DNA from 3 places in the Staphylococcus sp. GDH8C109P genome. Region 1 is predicted to be linked to each of the others. Evidence: riboswitches for the same ligand, from Rfam matches in the RefSeq annotation. Region 1 holds a riboswitch; each other region holds the start of a gene.

The links. Region 1 has a riboswitch for thiamine pyrophosphate ahead of tenA (thiaminase II). Riboswitches for the same ligand answer to the same signal wherever they lie in the genome.
Region 2: linked by a shared signal. The riboswitch ahead of KA867_RS10560 (ECF transporter S component) and the one ahead of tenA (thiaminase II) in region 1 are both predicted to bind thiamine pyrophosphate.
Region 3: linked by a shared signal. The riboswitch ahead of KA867_RS04550 (thiamine phosphate synthase) and the one ahead of tenA (thiaminase II) in region 1 are both predicted to bind thiamine pyrophosphate.

Annotation. Positions count from the first base shown of each region.
Region 1 covers NZ_JAESMX010000023.1:20,776-28,629, reverse strand. The annotation lists gene murA (UDP-N-acetylglucosamine 1-carboxyvinyltransferase) at 1-426, shown strand, start outside; gene fabZ (3-hydroxyacyl-ACP dehydratase FabZ) at 487-924, shown strand; gene KA867_RS11960 (YwpF-like family protein) at 976-1,416, opposite strand; gene KA867_RS11955 (single-stranded DNA-binding protein) at 1,606-2,025, shown strand; gene KA867_RS11950 (transglycosylase family protein) at 2,471-3,172, shown strand; TPP riboswitch at 3,470-3,567, shown strand; gene tenA (thiaminase II) at 3,648-4,337, shown strand; gene thiD (bifunctional hydroxymethylpyrimidine kinase/phosphomethylpyrimidine kinase) at 4,330-5,151, shown strand; gene thiM (hydroxyethylthiazole kinase) at 5,144-5,923, shown strand; gene thiE (thiamine phosphate synthase) at 5,926-6,564, shown strand; gene yidC (membrane protein insertase YidC) at 6,651-7,520, shown strand; gene KA867_RS11920 (HD domain-containing protein) at 7,720-7,854, opposite strand, start outside.
Region 2 covers NZ_JAESMX010000019.1:190,354-198,207, reverse strand. The annotation lists gene KA867_RS10570 (energy-coupling factor transporter transmembrane component T family protein) at 1-210, opposite strand, end outside; gene KA867_RS10565 (ABC transporter ATP-binding protein) at 203-1,624, opposite strand; gene KA867_RS10560 (ECF transporter S component) at 1,637-2,212, opposite strand; TPP riboswitch at 2,287-2,388, opposite strand; gene graF (glycopeptide resistance-associated protein GraF) at 2,877-3,011, opposite strand; gene auxA (lipoteichoic acid stability factor AuxA) at 3,251-4,552, shown strand; gene KA867_RS10545 (class I SAM-dependent rRNA methyltransferase) at 4,776-5,945, shown strand; gene KA867_RS10540 (DUF697 domain-containing protein) at 6,004-6,549, shown strand; gene KA867_RS10535 (phosphocarrier protein HPr) at 6,712-6,978, shown strand; gene ptsP (phosphoenolpyruvate--protein phosphotransferase) at 6,980-7,854, shown strand, end outside.
Region 3 covers NZ_JAESMX010000009.1:592,993-600,846, forward strand. The annotation lists gene nrdD (anaerobic ribonucleoside-triphosphate reductase) at 1-811, opposite strand, end outside; gene KA867_RS04535 (ThiF family adenylyltransferase) at 977-1,975, opposite strand; gene KA867_RS04540 (thiazole synthase) at 1,975-2,742, opposite strand; gene thiS (sulfur carrier protein ThiS) at 2,744-2,944, opposite strand; gene KA867_RS04550 (thiamine phosphate synthase) at 2,989-3,576, opposite strand; TPP riboswitch at 3,651-3,764, opposite strand; gene xylB (xylulokinase) at 3,917-5,404, opposite strand; gene KA867_RS04560 (AEC family transporter) at 5,731-6,654, opposite strand; gene KA867_RS04565 (hypothetical protein) at 6,942-7,112, opposite strand; gene KA867_RS04570 (AraC family transcriptional regulator) at 7,755-7,854, shown strand, end outside.

The DNA of each region.
Region 1 (7,854 bases):
GATGATGCCATTCGTGTAAGTGTCGAAAACGAATTGAAACCAGTAGATATCAAAACACTTCCACATCCTGGATTCCCTACAGATATGCAATCACAAATGATGGCGTTATTATTAACTGCAAATGGGCACAAAGTAGTAACTGAAACGGTGTTTGAAAATAGATTTATGCATGTCGGTGAATTTAAAAGAATGAATGCTAAAATCACTGTAGAAGGTAGAAGTGCAAAAATTGAAGGTAAAAGTGAACTTCAAGGTGCTCAAGTTAAAGCAACAGATTTACGTGCTGCAGCAGCATTGATTTTAGCAGGCTTAGTGGCTGAAGGTACAACATATGTTACTGAATTAAAACACTTAGACAGAGGATATGTTGATTTACATGGTAAATTAAAAGCATTAGGTGCTGATATCAAAAGAACACAAGATTAATGATATAATATATATTTATAAATAGGAAATAGATAGAAGTATAGTTGGAGGAAGCAAATTATGGAAACAATTTTTGACTACAACCAAATAAAAGAGATTATTCCACATAGGCAACCATTTTTATTAATTGATCGTGTCGTAGAATACGATGAAGGTCAACGATGTGTGGCAATTAAGCAAGTTTCAGGTAATGAACCATTCTTTCAGGGTCATTTTCCAGAATATGCTGTAATGCCTGGTGTATTAATTACTGAAGCTTTAGCCCAAACAGGTGCAGTTGCTATGTTAAATAGCGAAGCAAATAAAGGTAAACTTGCACTATTTGCTGGTATCGATAAATGTCGTTTTAAAAAACAAGTAACCCCTGGAGATACTTTGCGCTTAGAAGTTGAAATAACGAAGCTCAGAGGTCCAATAGGTAAGGGTAGTGCTAAAGCAACAGTTGATGGACAATTAGCATGTAGTTGTGAGTTAACATTTGCTTTGCAAGATAAATAGTAAATAAAAATAGTGTCACAGTCTGTTTTCAACAGACTGTGACACTATTTTTTATTTATCAATTTTTTCGTCTTTAAGTCTTGGTTTAGATTGCATCAATCTATTAAATGATTTCTTCAATTCGTCGCCAGTTAAACCTTCATCTATTAATTGTTCTAATAAACTTTCAGCGTAAACTTGTCTCAACGTGTAAATATGACATTCACAAACAACAGAAATTGTATCTTCTAATTGAATGATATGTTTAATGGTTGCATCAAACAAAGCTGGATCATTAGCAGGTCTAGTGATAACGACACGTATGTCTAATAATGTCTCATTTTCCATATATGCTTTCATAGTTTCATAGTGATAATCTGAAATGACGATTTCAAGCAACCAGCCAGTGCCACTGTTTTCCTTATTAATAATGACACCATCTTCTAATTCGTACTCAGTTACGCCACCATTCTCTGATACGATTTGAAATCGAACGGCTTTAAATGTTTTCATCGTCTCACATCCATTTAATTAATTTAAACTCTACAAAAAATGCATTTATATTATTATTATAACGTAATTTTCTATGAGAAAGGTGAAAAAAGTAGAAATAAGTAATCGATTACTATTTTAAATTTTAAAAAATGTGCTTTGACGGAATCATATGAATTTTTTATGATTAGCTTATAAAGGAGGTGACATATGATTAACAGTATCGTCATTGTAGGGAGACTAACAAAAGACCCTAAAATTTATGAGAAGGAGGGAAATAAACTAGCTACATTTTGCGTAGCTGTTTCAAGAAATTATAAAGATAAAAATCAAAAAACTATTTGTGATTATTTATTCTGTAAGGCATTCGGAAAAATTGCTAATAATGTCGAAAAATATATCAATCAAGGCTCATTAGTTGGTATAACTGGACAAATGCAATCGAGAAAATTTGAAAAAGAAGGACAGATGCATTTTGTATCAGAAGTTTTTATTGAAACTATTAAATTTATGTCCCCACGCTCTAAAAATGAAGATGAAGCACTTTTTGATCCACTTCCAATAGTCCCAAATCAAGAACTTATTAATAAATTTCATATAGAGGAAAACGATATTTATGAAATTGTATAAAGTTTCAGGCATTCCCAACTCCCCGTTAATTTAACCCATCAAATCTAATATACATTTAATCCTACTATTTAATTATACTTCTATCAGGCTATTCCTATTTATTCAAGAATGATTCAATAGGAATAGCTAATATACATACTCTATCGAAAACATATCCAGTATTAAAAAAAGCTGAAATTCAGGCTAATACAATACAGAATAATCAGATAAATTACAATATTATTACACAACATAATTTTTATTATTACTAGTATAAACTTTCATAGCAGTTTTTGAAGTGAAAAGTTATGCTTTTGTACTATTTTGAAAATGTAATCCCCGTGTAAAGAAAAGGTGTACTTTTTTATTTGACTGTAACCTGCTACTGTTTTTTAGATGTTATAGTTGTACTTGCAAATTAATCATAACGAAAAAATTATTTACCTTATAGGAGGAATTTTTAAAAATGAAAAAAACAGTATTAGCTTCAACATTAGCAGTAGGCTTAGGCGTAACAGGATTCGCAGCAGGAAACTCAGCAGACGCAGCTGAACAAGGTGTAGACAAAGCAGAATTAGCAAACTTAGCACAATCTAATCCAGAACAATTAAATGCATCACCTGTACAAGAGGGTGCATATAACTATAATTTTAATTTCAATGGTACAAACTATAATTTTGAATCAGATGGTCAAACATGGTCATGGAGTTTTGGTGGAGGTTCTAGTGAAGATGTTTCATCAGAACAAACAACTTCTGTTGAACAACCTCAACAAACACAAACTGAACAACCAGCACAAGAAGCACAAACTGAGCAACCAGCTCAACAAGCTGCTCCACAAACTGAACAAACACAACAACCACAACAAGAAGCAACTACAAAAGCTTCAACTCAATCATCAAGTTCAAATGAAGCTTCAAATAGTTCATCAGGTGTGAATGCACACTTACAACAAATCGCGCAACGTGAATCAGGTGGCGATATTCATGCTACAAACCCATCATCAGGTGCTTCAGGTAAGTTCCAATTCTTACAAAGTACATGGGATTCAGTAGCTCCAGCTGAATATCAAGGTCAACCAGCAGCTAACGCACCAGAATCAGTTCAAGATGCTGCAGCTCAAAAATTATATGACGAAGTTGGCGCTTCACAATGGGTTACTGCATAATAAAATAATATGTAACAAATTATTTTATTATACAAAGCTAAGACAATTTAATTGTCTTAGCTTTTTTATTATATAGAAAATAGCTCAGGTAAACTTAGGGCTTAACTCATTTTTTCTATTGCAAATATCGGAAGTACATAAGTGGCAATTAAATCATATTTCTGTATTACTGTTTGGAGTAAATTCACACCATAAATTCTCTTTTGCTAAATTTTTTTATCAATTGGTCTTAGTTGCTATAAACCATTTTATTGCAATAGGTGGTATACTTTGATATGTTTTATATAAATACAACATAAAAACTACTAGGGGAGCCTTATGGCTGAGATGAGAAATTCAGACCCTTATAACCTGATTTGGTTAAGACCAACGTAGGAAAGTAGCGTTCATTAATATTTGGGAAATTGCTCTAATATATTTATTAATAAACTACATTCTTACGGGGATGTAGTTTTTTTAATTAGGAGGGCTAAATTTGCTATTTTCACAGGAATTAAAAGAAGCATCAAAACCAATTATTGAGGATATTTATAATGATTCATTTATTCAAGAAATGTTACACGGTACGATTTCTAACGAAGCTTTGAAATTTTATTTAAGAGCAGATGCTTCGTATTTAAAGGAATTTGCAAATATATATGCATTGCTAATACCAAAAATGAATAGATTGGAAGAAGTCCAATTTTTAGTAGAACAAATCCAATTTATCGTTGATGGTGAAGTAGAAGCACATGAAATATTAGCGGCATACGTACAAGAAAACTATGATGAAATCGTCCAAGAAAAAGTTTGGCCACCAAGTGGAGACCATTATATCAAACATATGTATTTCAATGCTTATTCAAAAGAAAATGCTGCATATACAATTGCAGCAATGGCGCCATGTCCGTATGTGTATCAGGTAATTGCTAACGAAGCCTTGAAAGATAATGAACTAAATAAAGATTCAATTTTAGCAAAATGGTTTGAATTTTATAGTACAGAAATGGATGAATTGGTAAATATTTTCGATGGTTTAATGGACCAGTTAACTCAAAATATTTCTATTGAAGAAAGAAGGGCAATAAAATCTTGTTTCTTACAAAGTACGATACATGAACGAAATTTCTTTAATATGGCTTATATACAAGAAAATTGGTTATATGGAGGTCAAACGAATGAATAAACCTAAAATAGCATTAACGATTGCAGGAACAGACCCTACAGGTGGCGCAGGTGTCATGGCAGATTTGAAATCATTTCACGCATGTGGCGTATATGGTATGGCTGCAATAACTAGTATTGTGGCCCAAAATACGAAAGGCGTACAACACATTCATAATCTAGATTCAACATGGTTAGCAGAGCAAATGGAAAGTATATTTTCCGATGAACTGCCACATGCTTTGAAAACGGGTATGATTGCATCGAAAGAAATGATGGAGATTATTCAAACATATTTAAAAAAATACGATGATATTCCTTATGTAATTGATCCGGTTATGTTAGCGAAAAGTGGTGATTCACTAATGAATGATGATGCCAAAGCTAACTTACAAAACATTTTATTGCCTCATGCTACAATAGCGACACCTAATTTACCAGAAGCTGAGGAAATTACAGGCATTACTATTAATGATCAACAATCGATTTATCAAGCTGGCAAAATATTTATCAATGAAATTGGTAGCAAAGGTGTAGTTATAAAAGGTGGACATTCAAATGATGAAAATAAATCTATAGATTATTTATTTACACAAGATGATGTATATACTTTTGATGAACCAAGATACGATACAAAACATACACATGGTACAGGATGTACTTTTTCAGCCGTTATTACCGCAGAGTTAGCAAAAGGTAAATCTATGTTTGATGCAGTTCAAAAAGCAAAAAAATTTATTTCTCTTAGTATTAAACATACACCTGAAATTGGTTTTGGTAGAGGACCAGTAAACCATTTTGCATATATGAAGGAAGTTGGTTTAGATGATGAATAATTTGGAAAAATTAAGGGCGGATCAACCGCTTGTAATATGTTATACGAATGATGTAGTGAAAAATTTTACCGCGAATGGTTTGTTAAGTCTTGGTGCTAGTCCAGCAATGAGTGAGGCGCCTGAAGAAGCATATGATATGCTGACAGCTGCAAAAGCATTGTTAATAAATATTGGTACGTTAACAAAAGAAAGAGAACAAGATATTTTAAAAATCGCAAAAACAGCGAATCAACTTGGCAAACCGATTATATTTGATCCTGTTGCTGTAGGTGCTTCACAATATCGCAAGGATTTTTGCAAAAAATTCCTGAATGAAATAAAAGTTGCTGCTATTAAAGGAAATGCTTCTGAAATTTTAACGTTAATTAACAGTGATACGAAAATGAAAGGAACTGACAGTGACAATAGTTTAGATTCAGTATCAATTGCAAATGAAGCATATGAACATTTTAATACGGCGATTGTCATCACTGGCAAAGAGGATATCATTGCTCAAAATGAACGCATATTTAAACTATCTAATGGATCTTCATTATTGGCAAAAATAACTGGTGCTGGTTGCTTATTAGGAGCTATAGTTGCAACTTTTGTTGAATCAGAAAATCCATCCATAAATGCATTAATAGAAGCGGTCTCTATATATAATATCGCTGCTGAACAAGCCGAACAAATTTCAGCAGGACCAGGCACTTTTAAAGTAGAGTTATTAAATGCATTATATAACATTACTTTTGAAACATATGTACAATATCATAATAAGCAAGAGGTGTAACAATGTTTAATAAAGAGTATTTAAAGCTATATTTTATTTGTGGAACACAAGATATACCAAAGGACAAATCAATCATAGATGTTGTGACCGAAGCTTTAGAATCTGGGATTACAATGTTTCAATTTCGAGAAAAAGGGGAGGGCTCATTAACTGGAAATGCCAAAATAGAGCTTGCACAAAAGTTATTCTCTTTATGTAAAAATTACAATGTTCCTTTTATTGTTAATGATGATGTAGACTTAGCAAATGCTATAGATGCAGATGGAATACATGTAGGACAAAATGATGCAAATGTAGATATATTTGCTAGTGCATTTACCGATAAAATAATAGGACTTAGTGTAAGTGATTTAGAAGAATATCAAGTATCGGACTTATCCAATGTTGATTATATCGGTGTTGGGCCAATGTATCATACTGGGTCAAAATCAGATGCTAAAGCTCCAGTAGGACCGGAAATGATTCAAACATTAAGAACTAAAGTTCAAGGTTTTCCAATCGTTGCAATTGGAGGTATTCATACAAAAAATGCTGAAATAATTATGAATCATGGTGCAGATGGATTATCAATCATTTCAGCTATCGCGAAAAGTTCAAATATCCCAGAAACTGTACAACAATTTTTACAAACTGTTGAATAATGCGGAAAATTTCTTTTTTTGTTTTCTACTTTCCTTTGAGTATGATAAAATAAATTTTATGTGAATATATCATTAGAGGTGGAAAAATGAAAAAGAAAGCGCTACTACCTTTATTATTAGGTGTAATGGTCTTATTAGCAGGCTGTGACTATTCTAAACCTGAAAATAGAGATGGATTTTTCTTTAATACGTTTGTAGAACCGATGGACAAATTAATTCATTGGTTGGGAACAAGTTTTAACAATGATTATGGTTTAGCAATAGTAGTACTTGTATTGGCAATACGTGTTGTATTATTGCCTTTCATGTTATCAAACTATAAAAATAGTCATATGATGCGAGAAAAGATGAAGGTTGCAAAACCAGATATCGATGCAGTTCAAGAAAAAGTTAAGCGTTCAAGAACGCAAGAAGAAAAAATGGCTGCAAACCAAGAAATGATGGAAGTATATAAAAAATACGATATGAATCCAATGAAGAGCATGTTAGGTTGTTTACCAATCTTAATTCAAATGCCAATCATTATGGGCTTATTCTTCGTATTAAAATATCCTTCAAGTGGTGGATTTACTGAACACCCAAATTTCTTGTGGTTCAATTTGTCACAACCTGATATTTGGATTACAGTTATCGCTGGTATTTTATACTTCTTACAAGCATTTGTATCAAGTAAGAGTATGCCGAATGAACAACGTCAAATGGGTTATATGATGATGATTATTTCTCCAATTATGATTGTTTGGATTTCTTTAAGTTCTGCGTCTGCATTAGGTCTTTATTGGTCAGTCAGTGCGGCATTCTTGATTGTACAAACTCAAGTTGCCAACATGTATTACTCTAACCTTGCTAAAAAAGAAGTTGCTCCAATGATTGAAGCAATGAAGCAGAATAATTCTGAAAAAGCTAGCAAAGGCAAGAATACACAAGTAGCACCTAAGAAATCTAAAAAGAAATAGTGCGTCACATCATTAATTAAAATGACAAACCTGGTACATAATATATAGCAGGTATAAAGTTTAGAAGCACTTGAGATGATTATCTCAAGTGCTTCTGTTTTTTTATATTTAAAATAAATGTATCTTAGTTTCGAAAGTGTCGTAGCTATCAAATATAAAAAGATGGTCTACAACGTCTGAAATAAACATACTTGAGATTTTAAAAATACCATTCTTTAAAAAAAGCATCTACATAATTTTTCATAAATTCATGGCGTTGTTGTGCCAAATCTTTTGCAGTTTTAGTATGCATAAGCGATTTAAGTTTAAATAATTTTTCATAAAAGTGTTTAAT
Region 2 (7,854 bases), on a different contig from region 1:
AATAGTGAAGAAAATAAAAGCAAATGTAATTTTTAATTTTATACCATTGAATAGTAATAAAAATAGGAACATCAATAAGCAAATATAAATCATGTAATCAAATTGATGTACAAATATAACAAAGAAAAACAAAATAATGGCTAACGACAATTTCGTAATGATATTCACGTCATCCATGAAGGAGTAATGCTTTTTCCACATTTCAAACATGATTATCACCTGCTATCTCTAGTATTTGCTTTTTTCTTACGTACAATTTACGTGTAGGATAGCGTGCGATAATCTCAGGATCATGTGTAACCATAATGATAGTTTGACCATCTTTAACGCGTTGCTGGAATAATTTAATTAAATTAAAAGTATTATGGCTATCTAAACCAAATGTTGGCTCATCCAATAAAATATAGTCTGATGAAGAGCTTAGAGCTATGGCGACACTCAATCTACGTTTCTGACCGATTGACAATTCATACGGATGTTGTGACTGCACATCTTCTAAATTTAACATTTTAAGCATTTGTACAGTTTTATCATCAGCTTCTGATATGGAAGGGTAAATGGCTTTATTTTGGATGAAGATTTCTTTGTAAACCGAATTTGCAATAAATTGTAATTCAGGATTTTGGTATACAAGATACATATTTTTAGCAGCTTCTTTAATTTTAGTAAGTTTTTTGCCATCAAAAAACATTGTGCCATCATATTTAATGAGCTGCATGATCGATTCTAATAAGGAAGTCTTACCTGAACCGTTTGCTCCAGTAATTGTAATCCATTCACCGCTAGCAACATTGAGTTTTGGTATATCAATAAGTGCTTTTTTTCTTCTTTTTACAGACCCTTGTTCAAAAAGCAATTGATGATCGTCGACATTTTGTACATTAGTTGGTTGTAAATCTATAGGTGAGGGTGCATTGTCCCACGCTTTTGGATGCCAAACACCATATTCGGATAAAAGGTGTTCATAGTTTTTTAATATGTCAGTTGGTGAGGCGTCGCCAATAATGACACCATCATAGTTAAATAATATAACACGATCAATATGTTGCCATATATGTTCTACTTTATGTTCAACTATGATAACAGTTTTGTCTTGCCATAGGGCTTTAATCTTATTCCATAAATCTTCTGTTGATGCTACATCTAACATCGCAGTTGGTTCATCTAAAAATAAAGTGTCGGCTTGCTGCAATAATGTTTCTGCAATAGCTAATTTTTGTTTCATACCGCCACTTAAATTATTGATATATTGGTCTTTATTTACGTTTAAATCGACAGCGTCGAGTGCTGTTTCAATTAAGGCATCCATTTTGTGTCGTGGTGTTTGTAGGTTTTCTAGGACAAAAGCGAGTTCTTCATATACTTTTGGCATACAGAACTGACTATCAGGCTCTTGAAAAATAACACCACAATCATGATCAATCTCTAATTTATCGTATTTTATCGGTAAATCAATGAGATTTGGTACGATACCACTTAAAACATTTAGTAGCGTACTTTTACCTGAACCAGAAGGGCCGAGTATAAGCACTTTTTCTTTATCTTTAATATGAAGTGATAAATTGTCGAATATTTTCTTTTGTCCATTTGGGTATTTTAGACGTAGATTTTCAGTGACTATCAACGTTTATGCTCCTTATAAATTGTCATAATCTTTTTGTGTTGCAGGTCTGAATAATTTAGTTACGCCAGTTTGATCTAATATTTTCACAATATAATATGACAATAATCCAGCCACAACAATACCACTAATTAATCTAAATACGATATAAAGTGTTAAGTTCCAACCTGCAATTTCTCCTAAATAACCATAAGCAAAATCAAGAGGGAGTGTCGCAACAGATGCTAAAAATCCTGCTAACATAGCTACCATTGCCGAACGTGATTTGTATCTAAAAATAGCGAAAATAATTTCGCATGCTAATCCTTGAAGTAGCGCATAGACCATTGTGGGAATATCAAATCTTCCCATTACAATCGTTTCACCTGCACCTGCTGCAAATTCAGCTAAGATGGCAATACCAGCTTTTGGTATGATTAAGTATGCAACAATTGCAGCCATAAACCACGCACCGTATGTTAATTCTTCTAAGTGAAGCCCAGAAACCTGCACTGCTTTATATACTAAAGTCCAAATATTATAAACAATTGCAAAAACAACAGCTATAAGTACGGTTACTAAAATTTCTGATAGTTTTAAACCTTTTGACATAAATTCTCCTCCAATAAAAAAACGCACAACCATCTAGAAGTTGCGCGTTAAATATAGGCATACGGATACCAAAAACATATCACGATACACTTTCCTACGCTAGTTTAATCTAGATCAGGTTCAAAGGGTTTGAGGGTATACCTCATCTCAGTCACAAAACACCCCTAGTGCGAATATTAATTTTTAATTTTAACTATAATGTATGACTTTTAATTCGTTATGTCAAGGTCTATTCACGTTGAAATTAATATTTATAAACTAAATCGTCCAACATAATATAAGGTTAAATATAGCGCATTAGCTTAATAAATATGATGATATGGCTGTGTGGTTTTTGGTAGTTAAAAATTGTTTTGTTGATCATTAGAAATGATATAAAATTATTAAGGTAGATTACCTATCATGATAAATGCTAGGTGGTGTTTAATTTATGCTGAAGTTTTTCTATTGTTTGAATGCATCATTGCTGGGATATTGTATCGTTTGGCACCTAGGTAAGATGTTATGAGTGACTAGTGACTCGGATTATGTAGAGCATATCTTCAGGCAAACATGCACGGTAAAAAACGACATGATATCAAATAAAGGACTAATCCGTTTTTACAAACAGATTAGTCCTTTATGTTAAATAACAATGCGCATTTAGAAATCACAAACGTATATTTTAATCTAAAGTATCTTGAATATTTTTTTTCGTTTCTTCAGTGCTCTCTTCAGCAGATTCTTTCTTATCTTTTAATTTATCTTCAGCTTCTTTTGCTTTTTCAGCTGCTTTTTTATTTAATTCTTCTTTACTCATAGTTAAACACTCCTTCAATATTCAAATTACTTATGTTTTCAATATACCACTTCATTTAAAAAGTAAACAATAAAGATGTAACGGGTTATATTTCTTTGAATTTAAAATATTTGTTTAATTCATTATATTTGGTGGAAACTTGACTGTACAACTATTTTCTATCATACTATAGACTTATTTATTGATTTATTAAAGACAAGAACTAAATGTTAATATATAATAACTTTGAGGTGAATGGTATGTCTTTTTTAAAGAAACACGCTGAGATATTATATAGTTATATAATAGGCATCGTTTCGCTCTTCACAGGTCTCATCATTTTAATAAATTTATCTATGATCCATGACTTAAAGGACAAAGGTAAAATTGAATTACATATTCATAATGTTTGGGATTTTATAAATGCATTTTTTGCAGAAATCATAAGAGTTATGAGTAATTATATAGGGAATTTCCCAGTTATAAGTGCAGTGTTAATTATTTTATTTGGTATTGCAGTTATCCTACTTGGATTCACCCTATTAAGAACAACAAGATATGATTATGATGTTTCAATCTTCTTCTTAGTTACTGGAATACTGTTTTTCATTATAACACTTATTTTAATGACACAAGTTTATAGTTTTTTTGCCATCATTTTTATCATCCCATTTGTGATTCATATTGGGTATATTGTATATAAAGATGAATTAAATCCAAATCATAGAAAATATCATTATTTATTGATTATTTTCAGTTATGGCATAAGCTATTTAATTACACAAATCGTGTTATATGGAAGAATAGATAGTGACGAAATCATACCTATTGATATTTTGAGCGTAAATTCATTCTTTTTATTGATGTGGTTATTAGGTCAAATGTCAATTTGGAATTTCTTGTTTTTAAGAAGGGCACTACCTTTAACAAAACAAGAGTTAGGTGAAGAAGAACCTGAATTATCGAGAACAAGCAAAGGTACAGTTACAAACCAAACGAAAGAACATTTGAAAAGTTTACAAGATAAGACAACTGAGTTTACTCGAAAAACACGTAGAAGTGTTGATATTCAAAAATTAAGAGATAAAAAAGACAAATTTATCGAAAAATGGAAGAATATTATTGATATTCAAGAGGATGATATACCAAATTGGATGAAAATACCAAAATGGGTTAAATCAGCTTATGTAGAAATATTTTGTGGTGTTGTATTATTATTCTTTACAATCATAGAATTTAATAATAGAAATGCATTATTTGTTTCAGGTAATTGGGAAATTTCTCAAACACAATATGTGATTGAATGGATTACTTTATTATTATTGATGCTGATTATTATTGCTTATATATTAACGACATTAACAAACTACTTGAGAGATAAATTCTATTATCTGCAGTTATTTATGGTAAGTATATTATTTTTCAAATTGTTCACAGAATTTATGAATATCATGGTTCATGGTCTTTTATTGTCTATTTTCATTACGCCTATATTGTTTGTGATGTTAATAGCGGTGATTGTATCATTCATTATTAAATTACGTGAACCTTCAAAAGATTAACAAGTAAATATATTTTTAAAAGAACTGGTCTTAGCTATATGCCAGTTCTTTTTTTGTTCATGATTGTAATGTCACAAAGCATCTGATGATTTTAATGAAAAACGATACAATGTGTGAATTGAGAAAGCATTCAATTTCATATAAATGATGTTACTATGATTATTGAGATGATAGAATAAGAAAGCATAAATTATAAAATTAGTAGAAAGGCTGACATATAATTATGAAAACTGCCACATTAAATAAAGGTAAAGAGACGAAATATCTAAATGGATATCCATTAATTGACGAAGATGATGTGTTTGCGCATGATCATTTGAAAGAAGGCGATTTATTCTCATTAATCAACGACGAACAAAGCTATATTGCAACAGCATATGTCGGAAGACAACATAAAGGTCTTGGCTGGGTATTAAGTTATGATGAAAATGAAGTGATTAATACTCAATTTTTTGAGAAACTTTTTGAAATCGCTAAACAAGAAAGAGCATATTTTTATAACATTGAGGGTACCAACGCTTTTAGAATTTTTAATGGTGAAGGTGACGGTGTAGGTGGCCTGACAATTGATAACTATAACGGTCACTTTTTAATACAATGGTATTCTAAAGGTATTTATAAATATCGTTATCAAATTTTAAGTGCTTTAAAAAATGTCTTTGAATATAATTCTTTATTTGAAAAAATGCGATTTAAAGATGCTCAGATAGCTGGGGGATTTGTTGATGGTGAAGCACCAGAATTTCCTATTGTCATCGAAGAAAATTTCACGTTTTATAATGTGGATTTAAATGATGGTCCTATGACAGGTATTTTCTTGGACCAAAAAGAGGTGCGTAAGAAATTACGAGACCACTTTGCTGAAGATAGATATTTGTTAAATGTGTTTAGTTATACTGGCGCTTTTTCAGTTGTCTCAGCAGAAAAAGCCAAAGTGACGACTAGTGTTGATTTAGCTAATAGATCACGTACCTTAACAGAAGAAAATTTTGGATTAAATGCAATTAATCCAAAAACACAATATATATTTGTCATGGATACTTTTGATTATTTTAATTACGCACGCCGTCATGATTTATTGTATGACACAATTGTGATTGATCCACCTAGTTTTGCTAGAAATAAGAAAAAAACATTTTCAGTATTGAAAGATTACGATAAATTAATTTTAGGTGCTTTGGACGTACTTTCTCCTGGTGGAACTTTATTATTGTGTACAAACAATAGTACATTTTCATTAAAAGCATTTAAGAAAATGATTAAAGACACGCTAAATAGTGCAGAAGTTGATTTTGAATTATCAGAAGTTATGGGATTACCAAAAGATTTTAAAACACATCCACATTACAAACCTTCAAAGTATTTGAAAGCTATTTTTGTAAATATACAGTAATTTCTTTGAAATAGGGTAATCATTTTACAGTACTAGATTTTACCAAGGAGTGAATATCATGAGTTTTAAGAATAAAATAACTAATAACGTAACAGAGAAAGTCGGAAATAAAGTTTTAAATATTGAAGATATAAAGAATAAAAGTAGCATACCGACGACGAACATTGAATTGGATGAACGTCGTCAACGTGCCCAAGCTATTGTGAGAAAAAAATCAGTGTTATCTTCGAGTGTGAGTATTGTACCAATACCTGGTCTTGACTTTGGTGTAGATATCAAGTTAATGAGAGATATTATTGAAGACGTTAATAAAATTTATGGCTTAGATCACAAACAAGTTAATTCGATGAGAGAAGATGTAAAAGAACGTATTTTTACAGCAGCTGCTATACAAGGCAGTCAATTTGTCGGTAGAAAAGTATCTAATGCTATATTAAAAGTGGTTATCAGAGACGTTGCAAAACGTATGGCTGCAAAACAGACAAAATGGTTCCCACTTGTAGGCCAAGCCATCTCAGCTTCTATCAGTTATTACTTTATGAAAAAAATCGGCGATGACCATATTGAAAAATGTGAAAAGGTTGCTAAATCTTTAATGGAATAGTGGAGCGTTTTCATAAAAAGAAACAATATTCACTGAATATTGTCATATCATGGGTGCAACGAATTGAATTTATATGTATAATTTGGTAATGTTATTATATAAAACTATGCTAGGTTTTATAATAAACTAACGATTCTAACTATACGAAGGAGACATCATATTATGGAACAAAAATCATATGTAATTATTGACGAAACAGGTATTCATGCACGTCCAGCTACAATGCTTGTTCAAACTGCATCAAAATTTGATTCAGATATTCAATTAGAATATAACGGTAAAAAAGTTAACTTGAAATCAATCATGGGTGTTATGAGTTTAGGCGTAGGTAAAGATGCTGAAATTACAATCTATGCTGACGGTAGTGATGAAACAGATGCAATGGAAGCGATTACTGATATCTTATCAAAAGAAGGATTAACTAAATAATATGTCTAATTATATTAATGGCATTGCTGCTTCAGATGGCGTAGCAATTGCTAAAGCATATTTATTAGTTGAACCTGATCTTTCATACGATAGTGAAAAGATTCAAGATGTCGACGCAGAAATTGCTAAGTTTCAAAATGCTATTGATACATCTAAAGTTGAATTAACAAAAATCAGAAATAATGCTGAAAAAAATCTCGGCGCTGATAAAGCTGCTATTTTTGATGCGCATTTATTAGTCTTGGATGATCCAGAGTTAATTCAACCGATTGAAGATAAAATTAAAAATGAACAAGTTAACGCACCAACTGCGCTTTCTGATGTAACTGGACAATTCATTACTATTTTTGAAGCAATGGATAATGAATACATGAAAGAGCGTGCTGCAGATATTCGTGATGTGTCGAAACGAGTTTTAGCGCATATATTAGGTGTGGAGTTACCTAATCCTAGTATGATTGATGAAAGCGTTGTTATTATAGGTAACGATTTAACGCCTTCAGATACTGCTCAATTAAACAAGGAATTTGTACAAGGTTTTGTTACAAATATTGGTGGCAGAACTTCTCACTCAGCAATTATGAGTCGCTCACTTGAAATTGCTGCAGTAGTAGGTACGAAATCAATAACACAAGAAGTTAAACAAGGCGACATGATTATTGTTGATGGTTTGACTGGTGAAGTGATAATTGATCCTACAGAAGACGAAGTCATTGCATACCAAAACAAACGCGAACGTTTCTTTGAAGATAAGAAAGAACTTCAAAAATTACGCGATGAAGAAACAACAACTGTTGACGGCGTTCATGCTGAACTTGCTGCTAATATCGGTACACCAAATGATTTAAAAGGTGTAATTGAAAATGGTGCTGAAGG
Region 3 (7,854 bases), on a different contig from region 1:
TATCAGGATACATTCTTTTTGTAGAACACTCTAACGCTAATTTTTTAATATCATAATTAGGGTCATCCTGACTAAAATTCACCCCTTTTTTAATGGAAAAAACCAGTTTAGGAAAGATGGCTGTAATACGATCTTTTCCGAGTCCTTTTATTCGTGTTTTCAATATAGCTTGTTGAATCTTTCTACTATATTCATCTAAACCCAGACCAAAACCAAGAGTGACAAATGGCGTTTGTCCATTTGAAGTATAAAGTGTATTTATTTCATATTCTAAACTTTCAATGGCATCATTAATATCTTGTGTGATTTGATGATCAACATAAGCATCAATCTGTGCCTCTTCAACAAATTGTTCCGCTAATTTTCGATGTTTTGCTTCATTATATTTTACATAATCACTTAATAATTCATCTACGCTATCAATGGTACAACCCCCATACTGACTACTAGAAACATTAGCGATGATTTGAACTAGTTGAGCTGAAGCTGTTTGAATTGATTTTGGAGATGTTACAGATGCATTGCCAATTCGAAAACCATGTTTCAACATATTTTTAGCATCAATTAAACAACAGTTAGTGAGTGGTTGAAAAGGGTGATAATCTAAATCATGGAAATGTATATCACCACTTTTATGTGCCTCTGCTATATGTTTAGGCAATAAGTAGTCTAAAGCATATGATTTAGATACAACACCTGCTGTTAAATCTCTCATTGTAGAAAAAGTGGCACTATCTTTATTCGCATTTTCGTTAATAACTGTCGGATCTTTCGTAATAAGTTTCGTCAAATCTTGTTCTAATTTATTCATTTTACCCCTTCTTTTCTATATATTGTATATAAACATAATTTATGCCACAATATATAGTGTTTCAATGTTAAGAAAGGCTGTTAACAAATATGTCATAAACTTGTTACGATTTAAGAAACATTAATTTTTATTCTAAAATTTTTGTTTTTGAGAAATGTAAACGTCCTATTTTATGCTTTTAGCAAAATGTGTATATAATGCTTGCGCTTGTGCTTCATCTTCTAACCCATAAACATTCATACGACCATCTTTAAAAAGAGTAATATCAGTGTCGTTATAAGAAAGCAATTTAGCAAAACTATTTGCTTTTTTAATTTTTGCAGGTAAATAATGCGCATATTTAAACATTTTTTCATCGAAACGAAGCAAAAATGTATCACCACATTGAGACTCTACGTTTGTATGCTGAGGTTGATTAAGTAAACTATATTTCTGATGTACGCAAATACTACAATTGTCATTTTTAAGTTGGTTGATATTCACTGTATGATACTGAATTGAAAAAGTATCTATCGTTATTAATTTTTGAGAGAATTCAGCTGCTGTTAGCCAACGCAATAACTCTGAGACTTCCATGCTAGCTACTTGGTATATGACTGTAGGCAACACACCATTAATAGAACAACTTTCTGCAGATTCAGGTATCTTATCGAGCACACATTTTAAACATGGCCCTTTATAATCAATGCCATAAATGGTGCCTTGACTTCCAATTGCAGCCCCATAAATCCAAGGTATCGAAAATTTATGACATGCTTCGTTAATCAAGTACCTAATTTTAAAATGATCCATGCCATCCATGACGATAGCAGGATTAGATTTTCTCAAAATGTGTTCAATGTTGGTGCAAGTTATTTCTTGGTATAATGCGTTGATTTTAATATTAGAATTTATATCTAATAAATGTTTTTTTAATGCTTCTACTTTAGGTACCATCATTTGTGCATCATTTTCAGTATAAGTGGCTTGCCTATGTAAATTTGATAATTCTACAATATCCATATCAATTATTGTAAGTTCGCCAACTCCCATACGTGACAATATTTCTGCACAATGACTTCCTAATGCTCCAGCTCCTACAATCATCACGTGTGTTTGTTCCAATTTACGCTGACCATTTCTTCCAAAGTTCTTATAACGTATTTGACGGGAATACCTTTCCATCATAAAAATCCGATTCCTTCTGTTGGACTTGAAGCTTGAGCTGTATACTTAACTGGTATTCTTCCTGCTTGATAACTCATTCTACCTGCTTGAATGCCCAATTTCATAGCTTCGGCCATTTTCCCTGGATCTTTCGCACTAGAAACTGCTGTGTTTAATAGAATGGCATCGGCACCTAATTCCATAGCATGACATGCATCTTTTGGTGATCCTACACCTGCATCAACTATTACAGGTACCTTAGCGCGTTCAATAATATAACGTAGATTTAAAGGATTATTTATTCCTCTTCCAGTACCAATAGGTGAAGCTAGCGGCATAATTGCATGCACACCTAATTCTTCTAGACGTTTAGCAAGTACAACATCATTTGAAATATAAGGACACACTGTATAACCTTTTTCGAGTAAAACTTTGCATGCCTCATATGTTTCTAAAGGATCGGGTAGTAAGGTTTCCTGGTCACCTATCACTTCAACTTTAATCATGTCACAAAGATTGGCGTGATTAGCAATTTCTGCAATTCTTATTGCTTCCTCCGCTGATGTTGCACCAGCAGTATTAGGAAAAGTAACAAAGTTTGATAAGTCAACTTTTGCTAAAGGATTAGGTAATTTCTCATCATATAAGTTCATTCGACGCACTGCAAAAGTTAAAACCTCTGTTTCAGATGCATCTATAGCTTCCTTTTGAATGGCTTCTGTTTCAAATTTACCTGTACCTAATAACAATCTTGAATTGAATTCAAATTTTCCTATTTTAAACATTTTATCCGCCTCCTACAAATTCTAATAATTCTAAACAATCTTTATCATTAACGATATAATCTTGAAATTGGTTTTGTTTAATTAATTTTTTATTATGTTCAACAATTACTCTCTTTTCGTCTAAACCGAGTGTCTGCAATATTTCTTGTATATTCAAAGGATTTTCAAATGTGAAATTATCACCATTAATAACGCAATGCATCATGATTCATTCCTTTCTCACTTATTGATAAGTAAATGATTAAACTATGTTGCTTCATAATTTAACCATGCTTTGTGTAAGGCTTGTACTGTTTTTATTGAGTGATTAAATATTGAAATACCTGCGATACCTTGAAACCCCTTAGGTAAATGAGACATCGTTTTTAAATTAATGCCGCCTAATGCGACTACAGGAATATCAGTTTTCAATGCCTCATTGATTTCAGTTAACGATTTAGGTGCTAACCCTTTTTTAGACTTGGTTTCAAATACGTGCCCATAAAGTACAAAATCTAAATTTAATTCTTCTGCATATTGAATCGCCTGGCGACTGTGTGTAGACATACTTATTTTTATGTCTGAACAATATGATTTCAAAGCATGAATTTGTTCATCACTTTCTCTAAAATGTATACGTGATAAGTCGCAAGATTGGAGAACATGATAATCACTGTGAATAATAATTTTATCTTTCGGAAAATGCTGTTGCTTTAGTTGATTTATCCATTCTATCGTCTCAGAAGTACACATCGGTGATCTGACGATTAGGTAATCTATATAAGGTTCAATTTCGCAATAATTAATGCAACCTTGCTTGGTTAATTTATGATAACTGGTAATCGCAATAATCATAATAATCACTCCTAAAATAAAAAAACGTTATTTTTCCAAATAGGAAAAATAACGTTAATGTGAACGGACAAATATGGTTTATAACGCCACTTTTCCTACGCCAGTACAAACTGGATCAGGTTCAAGGAATTCTAGCGTCTCACGCTAGTCTCAGCCTTTTTAACATAAAGGCACTTCCAGTGGTTAAACTTAGCTCTATTTAATTAATGTGAATTTTACATTTAATTCATGTTTAACTTAACGTAAAAACTGTATTATTTCAACCTTATATATTTTTAGCTTATTATTTTCTAGGAAATATCATGTACAAATCATGCATGATTGCTACTATATCATAACTTTAGTGAGATATTTTTAATAATTCCTTTGTTATTTCTTTAGTCTCATCGTAAGTTTTTTTGTATATTGCAAAATATTTCATATATTGCTTATGATGTTCTAAACTGGGTTCAAATACTTTATCGTATTGAATAAATTGTTGAACCATTTCAGCGACATCATTAAACCACCCTACACCTTTTGCTGCTATCATCGCTGCACCCATACTCGGTCCTTCTTCATGTTTTAATTTATATACTTTTGCGTTAAAGATATCTGCTTGTAACTGAAGCCAAAAATCACTTTTAGCTCCTCCACCAATAGAAATTATTTCTTTAATTTTTTTATCGTTTTCACGTAAATAATAGAAAGATTCATATAATGCAAAAGTGATGCCTTCAATCACAGCACGAGCCATATCTTTATTAGTATGCATATGACTTAACCCAATAAAACTTCCTCTAATGTGACTATCACCATGGGGTGTACGTTCTCCTGATAAATATGGCGCATATATTAAACCATTACTCCCCAGAGAAGATTGTTTAGCTTCATCCAAAATTTGACTATAAGTTAAACTTGGCATAATGTTTTTTTGAAACCATTTTAAACTATCGCCTGCAGCTAATATAACACCCATTGCATAAGATTTTTGAGGGAGCACATGATTAAAATGATGTATATTGTGACCATAAGTCCCTGTATTCTCAGAATCACACGCTAATATAACACCAGAAGTACCAATACTACATAGTGTATCGCCCTCACTAATAACACCTGCGCCTAATGCACCACAGGCATTGTCACCACCTCCAGCATATACTGCGACATCTTTATCTAAACCTAATTCATCTGCAACTGAATTATTAAGGTACCCTACAAAATCTTGTGATTCAATTAAATTTGGACAAAGTTGGTATACACCATAATATTCACAAATATTTTTATTCCAACACTTATGTGCTATATCCATTAACAATGTGCTTGATCCATCAGAATATTCCATATTTATCGTATCTGTGAATTTAAATCTCACATAATCTTTAGGCAGTAAAAATACATTTGCTTCAGACCAAATCAATGGTTCATTTTCTTTAACCCATAACAACTTCGTTAATGTAAAACCTTCTAAAACAGGATTATCCATGACATATTCACCAAATTGTTGTTTTATTTGTTCACACTGAAAAGTGGATCTTGTATCATTCCATAAAATGGCATTTCTAAGTGGTTGAAATTGATGGTCAAGCAACACTAAACTATGCATTTGGCCAGAAAATGATATACCTTTAACCTTCATATCTGCTAACTGTTCTGAATTCAATAAGTACTTTATACAATCTTTAGAGGCTTCAAACCAGTCTTCTGGATTTTGTTCACTAAAACCTGTTTGTTGATTAATAACATGGATAGGTTCACTAGTACCATCTAAAACGTCACCTTTTTTATTAATAGCAATGGCTTTCACAGAACTTGTACCGATATCTATGCCTAATACAATCTCTTTCACATATACCATCCTTTAATTTATAGTTATTTTTAAACTATTTATCTTCAATGTCATTCACGTTATATTTATAGCACAATATATTTGAAAATAAAAATTATCTTTATAAAGAAAATATTTTCAATTTAATTTTTATACATCAAACAAGCAACAACAATGAATGATTCACCCTTTTATATTAAGAAATGCAATGATACTGTTTTCAATGTTTTAAAATACATTAGAGTTCATACAAACTTATTAAATTTAAAACAAAATGCACCGAGATATCATTTTTTCTCAGTGCATAAAAGTATAAGTAATGATAATGCATGTAACCTTTTAAGTATCTAAAATAGTAATTTAGACGCGTAAATAACAACCACCACAGTAATTGAGCTTAATAAAGTAGATAAAAAGACAAGTTCCGCTGCAAGTTCTGGGTGATTGTCATACTCCTGAGCAATCACAGAACTATTTACTGACGTCGGCATTGCTGAGGCAATAAACAATGTTTGCGCAATCACGCCTTCGATACCCATGATTTTTATAATTATTAATGCGATGACGGGTCCAATCACTAAGCGTACAAATATAAAAATATATGATAATGACCACTTGAAAGTAAAGTTTATATTGGCAATTTGTGCGCCTAACATAATTAAAGCAATTGCAATCATCGCATCTGCTACATAATTCGCTGGCGTCCAAATAAATTCCGGTATAGGGATATCAGCATAATTTAAAATAATTGCAAATAGCAAGGCGTATAATACTGGCATTTTAAAATAACCTAACATCGCTTTTAATTTTCCAATTTGTGCAGACTGTATTGCGAAAATACCATATGAAAAAGTGAAAATATTTTGTAATGATAGAACGATAACTTGTACTGACATCGCTAGTGGATCACCCTTGAACACTAGGTCATTGACTGGTACACCATAGTTTCCAGAATTAAAAAATAATACACTGTTGGTTAGCGTTGTAGCCTCACCTTTATCCCTCTTGTTTATTAAAGTTAAAACTTTTCCCACTATATATAAAAATATTATGTATATTATGAAAAACACTACAATATAGAATAATAAGCGCAGTTCAAAATTTGTTTTATAAAATTTTACAAAAATAAATCCTGGAACAAACACATAGATATTTAATTTAGCTAAAGTCTTTAAATCTAGAGTGAACTTTTTCTGTAAGATAAATCCCAATACTATCATTATAAAAATGGGTAACAATACACTCTGTAATATATAAATCATTTCACTCATCCTAGAACACTCCCTTGTAAGAAACTTTAACACTAGACATATTCATTTGTATTTAAGCTAAATTTAGATGCCTGACTTTTAAAACTATATTGTTTGTATACTTTAAAAATATAAAAATTAGGAGTGAAATAAAAATTGATAAATTAGAAATCAATTTCATATTTCAACTCCTATATCGTATCAATAAAAATTCTAAATTTTACTAAGGTTACAGTATTTTAATTTGTACATCATTTAATGGATTTGCTTTATTATTTAGAAAGGATTTATAACAATAAGAAAATATGTTATTCGTCTTTTCGGTTGTTTTCATCGCTATTAGTAGTATTATTTATCTGTTTTTGTTCATCGCTATTATTTTCTTGCTTTCTTTTGTTTCGTTTTTTTTCTTCCAAAATTGACATAACTATAAAGCCAACAACTAATAGCGGTGTAAGTATACCAATCATCATCATCATTTAGCTCACCTCATTCGTTCATTTCAATTTAATGGCTATATTAACCTTTACTATCAATTTACATGTTTTTATTACCTTCCTCAATAGAACAACCTATTTTAATTTAGTTTAATAATTATCCCTATTCGTTTTTTACTTGATATTACACCAATTCGTGTTCGACATACTACTTTTTGCTCGCTTATTTGTCTAAAATGTAACTTTAGTTGCTCACATTGCATCTTTTATAAAATCTAAAAGTCTTAGATATATTGCTAAATCATAACGATAATTACCAGGGCAATTTCATTATGAAATGCTGAACATACTTTCAATTATTTAGTACTTCAATATTATTCACGAATTGTTCGGATTTATTACTATTTTAGCGGCCCATTATAGAATATATTATAAACAGATGCAAAAATTATCCATTTTTTTAGTTTTAGAATTTCATTTTTTTATAATTACGCAACATTAATTGACTTATTAAATTTAAAAAGAGTACTATTTAAATAAATGAAATTAAATTCAAGTATATCTACATTTCCTGAATGAATTTATTGTGCACGCTCTCAATACCTTAATACTTAATCTGATTCTCATTTTACTATAAATCATTTCCAATTTTACTAGCTGACATTTAAGGAAAGGAGGAGTTTAATGAATTATAACCAAATCATTTATGATGAAGGCGATAAATTAGAACATTTAAATACACCTAACTTTTCCAATATATATTTAGTCATTTCAGGTATGATTC